One region of the Nocardia sp. NBC_00508 genome, then DNA from elsewhere that is predicted to be linked to it. Evidence: riboswitches for the same ligand, from Rfam matches in the RefSeq annotation. Region 1 holds a riboswitch; the other holds the start of a gene.

Region 1 (5,397 bases):
CGCCCACAGGCGCAGATGTACCGCGCCGCCGCGCGGATAGCTGCCCGGCCGGACGCCGCGCAACAGCAGCCGTACGCCCGCTACACAGATCGCCATGCGACCGGGCGGCGAGATGAACAGCAGGAACGCTGCCAGCGTCCACCACCAGGACAGCTGCGGCAGCCACGGCAGCGAGCCGGACCACGCCGCGATATTGCCGACGATCGCCAGCCAGGTGAGCCACTGCAGGCCGGTGAGCGCGGTCAACGGGATGGTGGCGAGCACCTGCGTCACCTGGGCGGCCAGCGGCGTCGGCCGCACCACCCGTTCGGCGACGGCGACCGCGGGCGTGGTCTGCGCCAGCAGGTCGACCAGGGCGCCGAGGCGCGGATGATCGTAGAGATCGGCGACGGTGATCTGCGGATAACGTTCGCGCAGGGCGGTGACCAGCTGCGCCGCCGCGAGCGAGCCGCCGCCCAGGTCGAAGAAGTCGGCGTCGAGATCGCCGACCTGCGCGCCGAGAATCGAATCCCACAGTCCGGCAACCCATTGCGCCGTGCCGGTCAGGTCGTTGTCGTCGTCCTCGGCGGCGTCCGGCAGCGGCCACGGCAGCGCGTCGCGATCCACCTTGCCGGAGGTGCGGGTCGGTAGCTCGTCGATCACCGCGAGCCTGGGCACCAGCGGAGCCGGAAGTTGTTCGGTGAGACTGGCTCGCGCCGCCTTGGCGTCGAAGTCCGGTCCCGGCCCAGTGAGGTAGCCGATCAGTAGCTTGTTGCCCGCCGCTGTGATTCGGATCGCGGCGGCGGCGCCGGTGACACCCGGGAGATGCTGGAGCGCGTTGTCGATCTCGCCGAGTTCGATGCGGCGGCCGCCCAGCTTGATCTGATCGTCGGCCCGGCCGAGGAAGACCAGTCCCGCGCTGTCGTTGCGAACCAGGTCGCCGCTGCGGTAGGCCCGGTCCCAGCCGACCGAGGGCAGCGGCGCGTACTTCTCGGTGTCCTTGGCCGGGTCGAGATAGCGCGCCAGGCCGACGCCGCCGATCACCAATTCGCCGGATTCGCCCTCCGCCACGGGATTTCCCGCCTGGTCCACCACGACGAGATCCCAGCCGTTGAGTGGAAGTCCGATGCGGATCGGCCACTGGCCGTTCAGCCGCGCGGCACAGGCGACAACCGTCGCCTCGGTGGGCCCGTAGGTGTTCCATACCTCGCGAGCCGAATCATCCGTTCCGGCAAGGCGTTCGGCGAGTTCGGGCGGGACGGCCTCGCCGCCGAAGATCAGCAGCCGCACCGCCTCCAGCGCCTCGACCGGCCAGGTCGCCGCCAGGGTTGGCACCGTCGAGACGATGCTGATCTCGCGCCGCACCAGCCAGGGGCCCAGGTCGGCGCCGGTGCGCACCAGGTCGCGGGGGGCGGGCACCAGGCAGGCGCCGTTACGCCAGGCCAGCCACATCTCCTCGCAGGAGGCGTCGAAGGCGACCGAGAGACCGGCGAGGACCCGGTCACCCGGACCGATCGGGGCGTCGCGGAGGAACAGGTCGGCTTCGGCGTCGACGAACGCGGCAGCGTTGCGGTGCGTGACGGCAACGCCTTTCGGGGTTCCGGTCGACCCGGAGGTGAAGATGATCCAAGCGTCGTCGCCGGGGGTGGGGAGCGCCGACCAGGTGTCGGCACCTTCATGCCGCTCCGCGGCGCGGATACCCGCGGCCGTGGTCTCGATGCCATCGGCGGTCACGATCGCGGTGACCTGGGCTTCGCCGAAGACGAGCTGGGCGCGCTCCGCAGGATCGTCGGCGTCGACCGGCACGTAGGCCGCGCCGCTGTAGAGGACCGCGAGAATGGTCACGTAGAGCCCGCGGGTCCCCGACGGCATACGCACGCCGACCCGGTCGCCGGGGCGCACGCCCGCCGTGGCGAGGCGGGCCATGGTCTTCTCTACCTCGACGACCAGTTCCAGGTAGGACAACACCACGTGGCCGTCATCGATGGCGGGCGCGTCGGGATGCGTGAGCGCTGTCGCGGTCAGGATGTCGACGAGTGTTCTCGGCTCGGGCGCGCGATCGCCCCGCAACAACGGGCGCACCGGCGCATGGACCTCTGTCCAGAGCATGGCGCTCGGTGCACCTCCCATCGACCTGCCTCACACTTCCCGTTGTTGTGTCATAGCTGGGTTACCAAAGGGCAAACGCCATGATGGCCAATCGTCCACGTTACCCGGGGTCGTCGTCATTTGTTGTTCACCCGACTGGATACCGGATCGCCTGGCGCTGTGGGCGTTGTTGCAGGTCGGGACGATTTTCGCGGTACGAACCCCGGCAGCCGCTGGTCGGCGGGGAGCGCGTAGAGTTTGCCGAAAGTTCGCTGATTTGCTGGATGTGATTCCGCTCGCTGTATCTGTTCTGCGTGTTCGCTCGGCTGCGCGTGCGGCTCGCGAGTTGTCATCGGGGTGCTTGTAAAGACTCGCGTGTGGTGGTTATGTCCCGATCGGTGTGTGTGGGCTCGGGTTGGGACGTGGTTGACAGCGCCGGGGCGCTTCTGCCAATCTCGGCTCAGGTCATGAGTGCCAGTGCTAAGCCCCGGCTTGCTGGTCGGCAACCCTCCTCCGCGGTGGGGTGCTCCGGGTGACGACCAGGCCGACGCCCGACCGGGCGCGGCAAGCGCGGACTCGACGAATCATGCGATCGCGGGTCCTCGAGCCGACGGGATTCTCGTGATGACTGCTGCTGTCGACAACGCCTGTGCCCCACTCGCCCGGGTCTCCGGTGACGAACTGCGGGTGCCGCTCGTGCAGGGCGGAACAGCGACCTACGCCAATTTCGACTATGCGGCGAGCGCGCCGGCGTTGGCGCAGGTCACCGACCGCGTGCAGCAGCTGCTGCCGTTCTACGCGAGTGTGCACCGCGGCGCGGGCTACGCCTCGCGGATCTCCACCGAGTGCTACGAGGCCGCCCGCGGGTCGGTGGCCAAGTTCCTCGACGCCGCCGACGATCAGGTGGTGGTGTTCACCCGCAACACCACCGACTCGCTGAACCTGCTCGCGTCCTGCGTGCCCGGCGACACGGTGGTGCTCGACATCGAGCACCACGCCAACTTCCTGCCCTGGACCAGGCAGGGCCGCCGCGTCGTGCAGGCGGCCGACACCGTCGAGGAGACCGTCGGCAGGCTGGTCGCCGAATTGTGCAGCAAGCCCGCCGCGTTGCTCGCGGTGACCGGCGCGTCGAACGTGACCGGCGAGGTGCTGCCACTGGAACGGCTGGCCACCATCGCGCACCAGTGCGGCGCCCGGATCCTGGTGGACGCGGCCCAGCTGGCGCCGCACCGTCGGATCAGCCTGCGGGACACCGGAATCGACTACCTGGCGTGCTCCGGGCACAAGCTGTACGCGCCGTTCGGCGCGGGTGTGCTCGTGGGCAAGCGCGATTGGCTCGATGCGGCACAGCCCTATCTGTCCGGTGGCGGTGCCGTTCGTGAGGTCACCACCACCGGGGCCGAGTGGGCAAACGCCCCGCAGCGGCACGAGGCCGGGTCGCCGAACGTGCTCGGCGCCGCCGCGCTGGCCGCCGCTTGTGACACGCTCTGTGCCATCAACGCCGAAACCCTTGCCGCCCACGAACACCGGCTCGCCGACCACCTCCGCCACGGCCTCGCCGTGATCCCCGGCGTGCGTCTGCTGCGTATCTGGTCCGACAGCACCGACTCGGTGGGTATCGTCGCCTTCGCGCTCGATGGATTCGCTCCCGGCCATGTCGCTGCCTATCTCTCCGCCGAACACGGCATCGGCGTGCGCGACGGCCGCTTCTGCGCCCACCCGCTGCTCGCCCGCCTCGGCCTGGACGGGGCCCTGCGCGCCAGCATCGGCCTCGGCACCACATCCGCCGACGTGGACCGCCTGATCGAGGCCGTGTCCACCCTCGTGCGCACCGGCCCCACCTGGGACTACGCCGCCACCAACGGCCTGTGGAACCCCACGCCCGAAACTCGCCCGTTCACCTCGACCGCCCCCACCGGCGCGGCTCCCTGCCTGATCGGCTAGCCCTAGCCGCAGTCCTTCGAAACAGCAGCTCCGCATCGTGGCCGGTATGGCATGGCGTAGCCGCGCATTCGTTCAGTCGCCCAGCGAGGTCGGGCGGTAATAGCGGCCGTTGTAGTAGAGGAGCGGGGCCGCGGCGGGCTTTTCGTCGGTGCTGTCGTGGACCCGGGTGACCAGGCCGACGACGAGGGTGTGGTCGCCGAGGGGGATGAGCTGGTGCACGGTTATGCGAAGCCAGATCGGGGTGCCGTGCAGGACAGGCTCGCCGGTGTCCAAGGTGGTCCACAAGGAGCGGTCGGTGAATCGCTCCTCGGCGGTTCGCGAGAACCGATGGGCCAGGTGCTGCTGGTGTTCGCCGAGGAAATGGATGACCGCGGATTCCGCGTCCAGCATGGCCGCCAGGCTGGAGGACGTGTGCGCGATGTTGAACGAGACCAGCGGCGGGTCCAGGGACAGCGACGCGAAAGAGGTGGCGGTGAAGCCGACCGGCCCTTGCGGCGAACTGAGCGTGACGACGGTGACGCCCGCGGGATAGTGGCGCATGGAGGCGCGATATTGCTCGGCGGTGATGCCGCTCAGATCATCGGGTATGGCGATTTCCGTCTCGGGCCGTGGTGCTTCGGTCACAGGACGAAACTACGCTCGGCGGCCGAGCCGGTGCGGAGCGCGTGGTGTCCAGGCTGCTCAGCGAGTCAATCCACGTCGATCGGAAGGCCGGCGGTGATCCGCAGCAGCTCCGGGAACGACGTGCGGAAAATAGTGTTCGGGTGCCCTCCCGCGGCCCAGAGCTCGCGATGCCGCGACAGCGCGTTGTCCACCCAGGTCGGCAGGTTGGTCGGATGGCCGACCGGTGCGATACCGCCGATCGGCTGGCCGGTCACTTCGCGCACCAACTTGGCGGGGGCGCGGGTCAGCGTTCCCTCCAGGCGCGCGCCGGTGTTCGCCAGGTCGACCTGATGCGCGCCGGAGACCAGCAGCAGCACCGGGTCGTCGTCGAGCAGGAACACCAGCGATTTCGTGATCGCGCCCACGTCGACGCCCAGTGCTTCGGCGGCGTCCGCGGCGGTGTGCGTCGGCTCCGGCTGGGCCATGATCAGGCCGTGGTGGCCTCGGGCGATGAGGGTGTCGGCGACCCGGCAGGCGACCGGTGGCAATGACGACCTGCGCATCCCACCAGGGTAGAGCGATTGCGGGCGGTACGCCGGGCGAGTCGCGCTGCTGTCTCAGTATTCCGGGTATCCCTCGCGCGGGCCGAGCATCGCGGAGATCCGCGCCCGGGTGATCCGAGCGAGCTGGGTCAGGTCGCGGGACGAGACCTGCTCGTGCACAAGCGCTTCGAAGGCGCGGTCGATATCCCGCTGGGAGAGGGCGAGCAGTTCGACATCCGCC
Region 2 (5,397 bases), 2.8 Mb from region 1:
TTGATCCGCGCTTCGGTAACCGCCTCGCTCCGCAGCGCCCACCGGTCGATCACCTGCTGGTAGGCGCCGTGCTCGATGGCGTGGGCCAGCGCGTGCTGCACGGCGGTGATCAGCCCGTTGTCTTTCTTGGTGAGCACAGCGATCTCGCCTTGCAGCGCGTCGCCCGCACCGGAGAAAGTGCCCACGATCTTGGTCTGCTTCGCGGTGGCCGCGTGGTAGATCGCGGTCGGGTTGGGGCCGAGATAGCCGTCCAGCCGCTGCGAGGCCAGCGCCAGGTAGTAGTCGGTGGTCTGCTGGAAGTAGGCGATGTCGATCGGCGCCAGGCCCTCGGCCCGATTCTGCTCGTTCCACTTGACCAGCAGCTGCTCCTGGTTGGTGCCGGTGCCTACGCCGATCCGCTTGCCCGCCAGGCTGGTGCGGTCCTTGAATTCGAGCTTGCTCTGGATCGGCACCTCCAACGCGACATTGTCCTTGCGGTAGGTCGCGAAGTCGTACTTCTCCTTGCGCTCCTCGGTGACGGTCACGTTGGAGATGAACGCGTCCACCTCGCCGGAATCCACCCGCACGAAGTTCTGCGACCAATCCGCCACCTGCGCGTCGAGTTTCAGCCCGAGGATGTCCGCGATCAGCGAGGCGAAGTCGACTTCGGAGCCGACCACGGTCTTGTCGTCGGTGGCGTAGAACCGCAGCGGCGGCGCGGCGCCGGACGCGCCGGTCACGATCAGGGTGCCGCGGTCGCGGATCGCCCGCGGCACCTCCGCGGCGATGGCGTCGACCTTCGCGGCCCGGACGCGACCGGACTGGGCGGGGGAGAGGTCGAAGGTGATCGAACCCGCGGGCTGCGCGGCGGAGTCCGCCTCGGGTTCGGTGCAGCCGGTGGCCAGCAGCACGACTCCCGTCGCGGCGGCGGCGACCAGGGCGGAAAGCTTCATCGGATACCTGTTCATCAGCGGACTCGGGATAGGAAAGCGCGGGTGCGCGGGTGTTCGGGGCGGTCGAGGACGACCGAGGGCGGGCCCTGCTCGACGATGACGCCGTCATCGAGGAACACCACGGTGTCGGCGACCTCGCGAGCGAAACCGATTTCGTGGGTGACGATCACGAGGGCGGTGCCGCCGTGCGCGAGGTCGCGGATCACGTCCAGCACCTCGCCGACCAATTCCGGGTCCAGCGCGGAGGTCGGCTCGTCGAACAGGATCACGCGGGGTCGCAGCGCCAACGCGCGGGCGATCGCCACGCGCTGCTGCTGCCCGCCGGACAGTCTGCGCGGATACGCCGCCGCCAGGTGTCCGATGCCGACCCGTTCGAGCAGGTCCTTCGCTTCGCGCTCGACCTCGCCGCGGTCGCGTCGCTGCGCGGAAAGCGGTGCGAGCGTGACATTGTCGAGCACCGTCAGGTGCGGGAACAGGTTGAACTGCTGGAAGACGAAGCCGATCCGGGACCGCTGCTTGCGCACCTCCCGGTCCGGAAGCGCGTGCAACCGGTGACGGCGAAGGCGATACCCGATCAGCTCGCCGTCGATGTGCACCGTGCCCGCGTCCAGCGATTCCAGGTGGTTCACCACGCGCAGCAGGGTCGACTTGCCGGAACCGGACGGACCGATCACCGCGACCACCTCGCCGGAGCGAATGGTCAGATCGATGCCGCGCAGAACCTGATGCGCCCCATAGGCTTTCCGAACGCCGCGGACCTCGACGGCGGGCGTGGCGGTCATCGCGTCGCTCCGCGCGGTGCGGCGGAACCGATCTCGGCGACTTCCCGCAGTTTCTGCCACGTGCGCTGGAGCGGTGACGGTGGCGGGGTGCGGTGCGCGCCTTTGGCGTAGTGGCGCTCGATGTAGTACTGCGCCACCGACAACACGGTGGTGAGCACGATGTACCAGACCGTCGCGACCATCAGCAGCGGCACCACCCGTCCGTTGCGCCCGTAGATCACCTGGACCTGGTAGAACAGCTCGGCGATCGCCATCACCGACACGATCGAGGTCCCCTTGAAGAGGCTGATCACCTCGTTGGTCGCATTCGGCAGGATCGAGCGCATCGCCTGCGGGACCACCACGGTGCGGAACTGCCGCAGCCGCGGAATCCCCAGCGCGGCGGCCGCTTCCAGCTGGCCCGCGTCGACCGAGATGAACCCCGCGCGGATGATCTCGGCCGAATACGCCGCCTGGTGCAGGGCCAGGCCGATCACCGCGGCGGTGAAACCGCTGATCACCCCGTTTACCTCGAAGGTGAACAACGCCGGGCCGAACGGGATGCCGACCGAGAGCGTCTGGTACAGGTAGGCGATGTTGAACCAGAACAGCAACTGCACGATCAGTGGGATGGAGCGGAACGCCCAGATGTAGACCCACGAGATCACCCGCAACACCGGATTGTTCGACAGCCGGGCGACCGCGAGCGCGGTGCCGAGCAGGAATCCCAGCGCGGTGCCCCACAGAGTCAGTTCCAAGGTCACCCGCAAGGCCGACAGCACCGATTTCGCCGTGATGTACTGCGCGAACGTCGGCCAGTCCCAGCCGGGATTGGTGGCGAGCCCGTGCACGAACTGGGCGAGCAGGATCAGCGCGACGGCGCTGACCACCCACCGCCAGGGGTGGCGGGCCTTGGCCACGGTGGGTGTTCCACCCCCTCGCGCGGATGCGCTGCCGGGCGCGGTGGTTCCGGGGGCGGGGGAACTCCATGACGGGTCCTCGATGATCACTTCGGTTCCTCCATCGGTCCCGGCGGAAGCACCCGCACCCGGTGACCGGGGGGTTGCTGCGACGTCGACGAGCCAGGTCTCTCGGTCGCTCTGGATGGTTGGTGCCGACCCCCCGTCAACCGATGTAAGGGTCGAGCCGAATCATGATGCCCAGCAAGCGGATCGCGGAACAAGAGAAGTAATCACCGTGAGCGTAGACCTTGTCGCGCCCGGATTCATCGGATCTTTGTAGTTGCCAGGCGTGCGCTACCGCGTCGACAGCGGTGCGGACCTCGTCGCCTCATCACGCGCGGGGCGCGTGCGCCGAATAGCGGCGGCGCGATGCAGCATACGGCCTTGCCTGTGGTGGCGGACCAGCGCGTCGGCTCGATTCGGGCAAACTGGACTGCTGCGAAATTGCTGTCCGCAATCCCGGCTGTTGAGTGCGTTTGCCGGAGTACTGTGCCCCTCGATCGTTCCGCCGATGAGGAGGTTTCGTGATCATGTTGCGTCGTCTGAGCTTGTTGTCCGCTGTCGCGACCAGTTCGGTCGCCCTCGCACTCGCGGGGCCGGGTGCCGCGCTCGCGGCCCCGGACACCCCGGCTCCGGCATTCCCCGATCGCACCACGCAGACCGTCGCCCCCGGTGATCTGTTGGGTGTCTACCACTCAGCGCTCAACGCGCTGCGCACGCTCGGCATCGAGCCGTTCCTGTATCCAGCCGCGGCGGCGTTGTGCGTCGACAACACCACCCTCGGCATGGCGCCCGCGGTGGCGGGCTCCATTCCGGGCCCGTGGCCGAAGAACACCGTGCAGATTCCCGGCCTGGACCTCAGCGCCGTCAAATCGGGGCAGGCCATGTTCACCTTCGTGCCCTACGGGCTCGGGCCGGACGGCCCGAACACCGCGGGCATGCACGTCGCCTGGGTCAACCTGAGCACCGGACGCAGCGGCACGGCCGGGATGGGGCCGCTGTCGGAGGTCGCCCGCGGGATGATCCCCGCCGCCGTTCCGCCGGAACTGCGGCCCGCCGCCGAGCAGGCGATCCAGGACTTCCTCTTCGCGTCGCTTCCGATGGGCGGCGTGCGCGCGGTCCCGGTGGACACCGGCCGTGGCACCGTGCTCGCCGCGGTGTTCGGCACGGTCCAGAACGGTGCCAGGTCCTGCCACTTCCTGCCGACAGTCGGGATCGCCACCGTGCCGTGAGTGTCCAGCCGCAGGGCCATCGCCCCTGACCGTCCGAGGGCGCAGGGGCACGATGCCCACCCACGTTATTCCAGAAGGCGACCTTTCCAGCGCACCGTGCCCCGGCGGCGGGCACGGTGCGAACGCGCCCACAGCAGCAGGTACGCGCCCACCGACAGCGGATGTGCGAGGGCGGCGAGAACATCCGGGTACCGGAGCGGGCCACCGGTCTCGGTCGAGCGGGCCAGCAGTCGGCCGACGACGGAGGCGAGATAGCCGGCCAGGCCGGTCCGCCGGATCGGACCTCTGCCGAGCACGGCGGCGGTCGGCGGCAGCCAATAGGCAAGGGCGGCAAGCATTCCCACCGCGGCTCCGCCCGTCACCGTTCCGTCATAGGCCGACCAGAGCCAGCGGGTGTAGCCGGCGTCGAGTTCGCCTGCGCCGCGGTACATCCTGGTTCGCGCCAGCGGCCCCGCCGCCACCAAAGCCGTGCCATGACCGGCTCGGCGCAGCGTGCGCGCGATCTCGAGGTCCTCGGTGACGCTCCCGGCCACCGCGGCGTGGCCACCCACCGCGCGGTACCCGGCGTTGTCGAACACGAGGAATTGGCCGCAGGCCACCGCCGTGGACGGGCGCAGGCTCCGGTCGGCGGCGGCGATCGGCAGCGTCGAGGCCCACGACCAGCACAGCAGGGGCTGCACCACCTCCTCCACGGCCGATCCGGCCACCTGGTGCGGCCACGGCGAGACCAGCGCGACTTCGCTCCTGCGCAGGGCGCCCACCGCCGCCGCGAGAGCCGTGGGGGCCACGCGCACATCGGCGTCCAGGAAGATCAACACCGGCGTCGCCACATCCTCGGCCAGCCGGGCGCAGGCCGCCGCCTTGCCGGTCCAGCCGGGGGCCGGGTCGGACTCGGTGCGCAGCAGGGTGAATCGGGAATCGCCATCGATCGCCGCGCGCGCGGCGGCGGAGGTGTCGTCGGTGGAACCATCGTCGAGGATGCGCACCGCCATGCGCGGAATTCCCACCTGGGCACGCAGATCGGCGATCAGATCGGGTAGCCGGTCGGCCTCGTCGCGCGCCGGGACGCAGACGGTGACCGGTTCGATCACCGTCGTCGGTGTATTTCCCAGCCGCGGCACGGTGATCCGGTTGTATAGCGCGATACCCGCGCCGAGCACTGCCAGCGTCGTGGCACAGGTGGGCAGGATCGAGCTCGCGCGCAACGTTTTCGGCCTATCGGCACTCACCATGGGCGCCACGGTATCCCGGCGCACCGACGGTCCGCTCAGCGATTCTGGGTTGCCGAGCGCCACCAGCGGCTCAGCGAGAACCCGGCTTCCGGCGCGCCGGGCGGGGCGGGGTTGCGGTCCAGGTAGGCCAGTGCGGCGATGACGGCGGCCACCGCGAGGGTAATGCCGCCGACGATGCCGGCCCAGCCTGCGAACGAGCGGGTGTTCGGGTCGGCATAGCTGACCTCGGCGCGCAGCGTGGAGACGTCGCCGGGCGGCAGCTTCCAGGAGACGATGTT

Evidence for each region. Region 1 has a riboswitch for S-adenosylmethionine ahead of OHA40_RS17825 (aminotransferase class V-fold PLP-dependent enzyme). Riboswitches for the same ligand answer to the same signal wherever they lie in the genome.
Region 2: it holds a riboswitch for S-adenosylmethionine, as region 1 does, so the genes downstream of both, OHA40_RS05595 (amino acid ABC transporter permease) here and OHA40_RS17825 (aminotransferase class V-fold PLP-dependent enzyme) in region 1, are expected to answer to the same signal.

Annotation. Positions count from the first base shown of each region.
Region 1 covers NZ_CP107852.1:4,019,179-4,024,575, forward strand. Annotated here, with positions in the region: gene OHA40_RS17820 (Pls/PosA family non-ribosomal peptide synthetase) at 1-2,088, opposite strand, end outside; SAM riboswitch class IV at 2,531-2,644, shown strand; gene OHA40_RS17825 (aminotransferase class V-fold PLP-dependent enzyme) at 2,692-4,011, shown strand; gene OHA40_RS17830 (flavin reductase family protein) at 4,084-4,635, opposite strand; gene OHA40_RS17835 (YbaK/EbsC family protein) at 4,701-5,177, opposite strand; gene OHA40_RS17840 (2-oxo-4-hydroxy-4-carboxy-5-ureidoimidazoline decarboxylase) at 5,232-5,397, opposite strand, start outside.
Region 2 covers NZ_CP107852.1:1,268,236-1,273,632, reverse strand. Annotated here, with positions in the region: gene OHA40_RS05605 (ABC transporter substrate-binding protein) at 1-932, opposite strand, end outside; gene OHA40_RS05600 (amino acid ABC transporter ATP-binding protein) at 947-1,714, opposite strand; gene OHA40_RS05595 (amino acid ABC transporter permease) at 1,711-2,613, opposite strand; SAM riboswitch class I at 2,711-2,804, opposite strand; gene OHA40_RS05590 (hypothetical protein) at 3,186-3,887, shown strand; gene OHA40_RS05585 (glycosyltransferase) at 3,953-5,119, opposite strand; gene OHA40_RS05580 (LppM family (lipo)protein) at 5,155-5,397, opposite strand, start outside.